3 regions of the Rahnella sp. NRRL B-41462 genome follow, and region 3 is predicted to be linked to each of the others. Evidence: predicted binding sites of a transcription regulator. Region 3 holds the regulator's gene; each other region holds the start of a gene.
What was found. The regulator LexA, encoded in region 3, represses DNA repair genes until DNA is damaged. The targets are predictions, from matches to a motif close to TNCTGTATGTACATACAGNA.
Positions count from the first base shown of each region.

Region 1: a site for LexA is predicted at 1,191-1,210, ahead of umuD (translesion error-prone DNA polymerase V autoproteolytic subunit). Genes of this name have one in related genera too.
Region 2: a site for LexA is predicted at 1,058-1,077, ahead of UC14_RS01420 (metal-dependent hydrolase). Genes of this name have one in related genera too.

Region 1 covers NZ_JYDF01000013.1:20,364-22,568, reverse strand. The annotation lists gene UC14_RS04575 (Y-family DNA polymerase) at 1-750, opposite strand, end outside; gene umuD (translesion error-prone DNA polymerase V autoproteolytic subunit) at 750-1,172, opposite strand; gene parM (plasmid segregation protein ParM domain-containing protein) at 1,441-2,205, shown strand, end outside.
Region 2 covers NZ_JYDF01000005.1:4,289-6,493, forward strand. The annotation lists partial or broken gene UC14_RS01415 (L-cystine transporter) at 1-292, opposite strand, end outside; gene UC14_RS01420 (metal-dependent hydrolase) at 482-1,039, opposite strand; gene kduD (2-dehydro-3-deoxy-D-gluconate 5-dehydrogenase KduD) at 1,192-1,953, opposite strand; gene kduI (5-dehydro-4-deoxy-D-glucuronate isomerase) at 2,032-2,205, opposite strand, start outside.
Region 3 covers NZ_JYDF01000039.1:59,887-62,091, reverse strand. The annotation lists partial or broken gene plsB (glycerol-3-phosphate 1-O-acyltransferase PlsB) at 1-95, opposite strand, end outside; gene UC14_RS10910 (diacylglycerol kinase) at 213-581, shown strand; gene lexA (transcriptional repressor LexA) at 701-1,309, shown strand; gene dinF (MATE family efflux transporter DinF) at 1,608-2,205, shown strand, end outside.

The DNA of each region.
Region 1 (2,205 bases), on a different contig from region 3:
GCAGATAATTTGCTGTTTTGCAGGCGGGGCTTCCTCCAGGCTGATACAGCTTTCGCCGTTCAGTTCCCGACATATCCTTTCTAGGACAACGCTAAAATTCTTCCTGATAAAAGTGGGATTCGCGCGAGCGAGCTGCAGGGCAGTGTGTATACCCATCAGGTTTAGCTTTTTTGAAATCCGGCTTCCGCAGCCCCAGACTTCCTGAACGGGCATCAGCGATAACAATTTTTCAGTCCGCCGGGGATTACCCGGCGTGAGAGCCAGCACACCCTTAAATTGTGGCCATTCCTTCGAGGCCCACTGAGCGGCTTTGGCCAAAACTTTGCCGGGTCCCATCCCTACACCGATTGTCAGGCCAGTTCCCTTCAGAACGTGCGCGCGCAGCTGGTGGCCAAAGGTTTCAAAATCCATGCAGTTATCGATGCTTCTGATATCAATAAACATTTCATCCACACTGTATTGCTCCACGCGTGGCGAAAGTTCCTCTAAATGACTCATCACCCGTTGGGAAAATGAGTGATATAAGGAATAGTTGCTGGAGAACGCGTACACCTTCTCAGGGAACGACATCTGCTGGATCTGAAACCACGGCATGCCCATTTTTATGCCTAATTTTTTGGCTGCTGCGGATCTCGCCACGCAACAGCCATCATTATTACTCAATATTATCAATGGTTTGCCGCGAAGATTTGGGTTAAGAACCGCTTCGCAGCTTGCATAAAAAGAATTTACGTCCGCCAGGGCAAACATCATTCACCGCCCCGGGTTTTATGCACAAAAGCCATCACGACGCCAAAAATCTGCAAGTTCTCTGGATAGATTGTCGGAAAGTTAGGATTCATGGCCTGAAGCCCTGGGCGAGGTGTCAGTAACAGTCGCTTTACCGTGAATTCACCGTCTATCTCCGCTATCACAATGTCACCATGATGTGGCTCTTCTGCTTTATCTACGACCATCAGGTCACCACTGTGCAAACCGATATCGGTCATCGAATTTCCAATCGCCCGGATGAAGAACGTGGAGGATTTTTTCTTTATACAGTAATCGTTCAGATCCAGTTCTGCGTCGGCGTAGTCGGCACAAGGGCTGGGAAAGCCGGCGGGGCATCGTTCAATAAACAGGGGCAACGAAACCTTCACCGGATCAATGGCGGCGGGAGTGATGAGTAGCATGGCAACTCCTTTTAACAATACTGTATATAATTACAGTATTATTGGTGTGAAAAATCCGACTTGCAAGCGCCGCATGGCTTCTTTTGACTAGCTCTCTGTTTTCTCAGGCGGAAAAAATTCGAGGGTATATTCTTTGAGCAAAATTTATTCCATCTCAAGAAAACCTATTTTGATGATTCATAAATACTCATAATGAGTATTTATAATTGCAAATAGTCCTCTTTGGGTTATTATATTTACTCTAAATGAGTAAATATAAGGGTGTATCATGAAAAAGATGGGTTGTGACGACGGTTCGACGAACGTAAAACTGGCCTGGCGGGACGGCGATAAAATCTGTACTTCTGTCTCGCCGAATTCGTTTAAAGCGGGATGGAAGGTCGCCGGGATCGGCAGCAGTGAAACGTATAATTATGAAATTGACGGGCTGAAGTACTCCTTTGACAGCGTCAGCCATCAGGCGATCAATACCACCAACATTGAATACCAGTATGGCGACACAAATTTGTTGGCCGTACATCATGCGCTACTCACCTGCGGCTTGCCGCCTCAGCCGGTGAGCCTGACCGTCACCTTACCCATCAATGAGTTCTACACCAGCGACTGTCAGCATAACGAGGCCAACATACAGCGTAAAATCGACAACCTGCTGCGGCCGGTAACGCTGAACAAGCGCGAAACTTTCACCATCGCGCACGTTGACGTCATGCCGGAGTCGTTGCCTGCCGTGATATCGCCGCTGGAACGTGCAGGGGTAGGGGCGCTGGAAACCTCGCTTGTAATTGATCTGGGGGGAACGACGCTCGATGCCGGTGTCCTGGTGGGGCAGTTTGAAGATGTCAGTGCCATTCAGGGCAATTCTACGATCGGCGTATCGATGGTAACGCAGGCCACCCTCACGGCACTGCGTATGGCCAACAGCGACACCAGCGCCTTTGTGGCCGATCAACTGATACAGCGACGGCATGACCGCGAGTTTGCCGCCACAGTTGTCAACGATGAGTCAAAAGTGGACTATGTGCTGGACATGATA
Region 2 (2,205 bases), on a different contig from region 3:
CGTTATGCAGTTTCGCTACCGCGCTCAGAATAGAGACGAAAACCAGCGGCATGACGATCATTTGCAGCAACTGGACGTAGCCGTTACCGACAATATTGAACCAGGTAATTGAGGTTTTTAGTACCGGATCATCGGAACCGTAGATCAGCTGTAAAGCCAGGCCAAATACGACACCCATAGCCAGACCCAGTAAAACTTTTTTTGCCAGGCTCCATTGCTTGTGGCGGGTTTGTGCCAGCAGCAAAAGCAGGGCAACGAAAACCACTACGTTAAGAACGAGCGGAAGATTCATACCAGACTCCAAACTTATAATTTTGATAAATGAAACGGGTGTTTCCGGAAAAGGACTGCACCATCCCAAAGCATTGGGGGGCAGAATATCAGTTTGAGGGTCTGAGTATTTATATCCAAAAGGAATTCATTATAACTTTTTGTTGGTATTTGTATTAATTTTCATCATATCGGCAATATTTCATGCTATTCAGATGAATAATTTCAGGATGTGATTAAAAAAGTCAGGATTTATTGCACCAATGATGGGCGTCCAGTCTGGCCAGAAAAGCGTCAGGCCGACCAGCATAAGGCAGAGCGTGCGCTCGAGTTGATTACCTTTCTGGCTGTTAATCAGCGGTAGCCGGAAACGCCATCGACAAGGCCAGAGCAGCGGCACTCCTGCAGGCGTCAGCATATCTGCCAGGATATGGCTCAGGTAACCGATAATCATGGCGTGGAAAGCATCAGCGGGGATCACCCAGTCGTGAGGGAAATGAGTGCGTAGCAGGAAAATCCCTCCAGCCACCGCCAGCAAACTGTGAGTGAATCCACGGTGACCAAAAGCCCGGGCGATGGGGGCCGACAACCATTTGAGACGCTGGCCCAGCACCGATTTGGGGTGATCAATATCGGGCAGCAGACAGGTAAGCAAAGACCCTGGAATGATGTGCCACCAGTCACCATGCGCCAGTTCGGGAGAAAGCTGGGCCTTCTTAGCAAATACTGCACAGGCAATTGAGAAAATGAGATGGCCTTCCGCCGTCATGACGCGTCCGAACTGGATAACTGTTATTTTATCCAGTATAAGTGAAACTGTCACAATCTTGGAAGAGATGCCCTGTAACTAATTGTCAACGGACTGATAAAAAACAAAAAAGCGTATAAGAATACGCCTTTCTGGTGTCACTTATTCTGCCCTTAACGCGCGAGCCAACCACCATCGACGGCAATGGTGTAACCATTAACGTAATCAGAGGCTTTCGATGCCAGAAAGACTACCGGCCCCATGACATCTTCCGGCAGACCCCAGCGTCCGGCGGGGATTCTGTCGAGGATTTCTTTGCTGCGTTCTTCATCGGCGCGCAACTGTTCTGTATTGTTAGTCGCCATATACCCCGGCGCAATCGCATTCACATTGACGTTATGCTTCGCCCATTCATTGGCCATCAGTCGGGTCAGACCCATTACTGCGCTTTTTGACGCGGTATAGGAAGGCACCCTGATCCCCCCCTGATACGAGAGCATAGAGGCAATATTTATAATTTTGCCACCGTTACCCTGTTTGATGAACTGCTTCGCCACGGCCTGAGACATAAAGAACAGCGTTTTGCTGTTCACATTCATCACATCATCCCAGTTTTTCTCGCTGAATTCGATGGCATCTTCACGGCGGATAATACCGGCGTTATTGATCAGAATATCGATATGACCAAATTCCCCGACTGCTTTCTCGATCAGCTCAGGAATGCCTGTGATGGTGCTCAGATCAGCCCTCAGATCGAGAAAACGGCGGCCTAACATGGTGACTTTTTTTTCAGTTTCTTCAGGGGCGGAAACGTTAATGCCCACAATATCGCATCCCGCCTGCGCGAGACCCAGCGCCATGCCTTGTCCCAGCCCGGTATTGCAACCGGTGACGATTGCGACTTTGCCGCTTAATTCAAATGAACGGAGGATCATATTCAGAGTCTCTTTTGCAACGGCGCGTTCGCCATAAAAAATGAGTTGCTCTGCCGGTGAAGGCAGAGCAAGGGGGAGTTAGCGCAGTTCGCTGACTTTGACGTGATCCATGTCATCGAATACCTGGTTCTCACCGACCATACCCCAGATGAAGGTATAGTTTTTGGTACCCACTCCGGCGTGAATTGACCAACTAGGAGAGATGACAGCCTGCTCGTTGTGCACTAATAAATGACGGGTTTCCTGTGGTTG
Region 3 (2,205 bases):
TCGGTAACCGGATCTGAAGGTATGACCTTGCTCTTTACCAGCAATGAGAGTGGTAAATTCAATAATGTGTAATAAAGTCTACGCCAACCTGACATAAAAACGTGAAGCCTCTTGTTAGCAATTTCGCCGCAAGGATACCAGAAAGATCCGTGGAGATCTGTGGTCATATAAAAGCTAAAATGCTGCAAACACTCTAAGGATCAGTACCCGAAATGGCGAACCAAGTCACCGGATTTACCCGAATTTATAAAGCGGCCGGCTATTCCTGGAAAGGATTCAAAGCGGCATGGCAAAACGAAGCGGCATTTCGCCAGGAGGCCAGCGTCGCTATCCCGTTAATTTTGCTATCTTTCTGGCTTGATGTCAGCACCATTGAACGTATCCTGCTGGTGGGATCCGTCGTGCTGGTCTGTGTCACGGAGTTGCTCAACAGCGCGGTGGAATGTGCAATAGACCGCATCGGGCCTGAGTTTCATGTGCTTTCCGGTCGCGCAAAAGATATCGGCTCTGCTGCCGTACTTCTGACCATCATATTGGCGATTTTTGTCTGGGTCAGCATCTTTTGGTCGCGATGGTTCTGATTTGGAATCTGCATTCCAGGAATCAACGTTATGCCCTGTTTTTATTCAATCTTAGGTTTTCATTGACCGTTTAGCTGTATATACTCACAGCAAGACTGTATAAACAACCAGGGGGCGGAATGAAAGCTTTAACGACCAGACAACAAGAGGTCTACGACCTTATTCGCGATCATATCTCCACCACCGGTATGCCACCAACCCGCGCAGAGATTGCATCACGTCTGGGGTTCCGTTCTCCCAATGCGGCGGAAGAGCATCTTAAAGCGCTGGCGCGTAAAGGTGTTATTGAGATTGTTTCCGGTGCATCACGCGGCATTCGTCTGCTGATGGAAGAAGAAGAAGGTTTACCGCTGATTGGCCGCGTTGCCGCCGGTGAACCGCTGCTGGCGCAGCAACATATCGAAGGGCACTATCAGATCGATCCGGCAATGTTTAAGCCGAGCGCCGATTTCCTGCTGCGTGTCAGCGGTATGTCGATGCGTGATATTGGTATCCTTGACGGCGATCTGCTGGCCGTGCATAAAACGCAAGACGTGCGTAATGGTCAGGTTGTGGTGGCCCGTATCGATGATGAGGTCACCGTGAAACGCCTGAAAAAACAAGGCAGTGTGGTGCAGTTATTGCCAGAGAACAGCGAGTTTCAGCCGATCGTGGTGGATTTGCGCGAGCAGAATTTCAGCATTGAAGGCTTAGCCGTAGGTGTTATCCGCAACGGCGACTGGATCTGACCTTCGTACTTCGAGCTATCTTTGCGTTGGCTGCCTTCGCGAACCCCGGTCACATATTTGTGTATGCTCCCGGCGTTCGCTTAGTTGCCGCCTTGATATAACGCGAATTACTCGGTCAGATATGACTAAGTCAGAAATTGCTGTGTCAGATAGACAAGACTAAAACTAATTGAATATGGATGGCGGCGGCCTCTGGCATCCATGTGAATTCAAAGAGAAATGCGTTTCTCTCATCATCGCCCCTTTCGGGGCGATGTCATTTACAGGCATAACCTGAACCTCCGGCATGAGATTCTCTATGCAACATCATTCCCTGCGACACACACTCAAAAACACCTTTTTAAGCCCTGCCGATAAAGCGCTCTGGATGCTGGCATTGCCGATGATTTTTTCCAATATCACGGTGCCGCTCCTCGGCCTGGTGGATACCGCAGTGATCGGTCATCTCGACAGCCCGGATTATCTCGGCGGCGTGGCTGTGGGTTCGATGATCACCACTTTCCTTTTTATGCTCTTACTGTTTCTGCGGATGAGTACCACCGGCATGACTGCTCAGGCGCTGGGCGCGAAAGATAACCAGCTTCTGGCGCGTGCTTTTGTACAACCCTTCCTTCTGGCTGTACTGGCGGGCGTCATTATTGTGGTATTCCGTCATCCGCTGATGGAGCTGGCGTTTCACATTGTCGGCGGCAGCCAGCCCGTGCTTGAACAGGCGAGGCTGTTTATCGAAATCCGCTGGTTCAGCGCCCCGGCTTCACTGGCGAATCTGGTGATCCTCGGGTGGTTGCTCGGCATTCAGTACGTTCGCGGGCCGGTGATTTTGCTGATTGCCGGGAATTTGCTGAATATCATTCTGGATCTGTGGCTGGTGATCGGGCTGGGCTGGAACGTGCGTG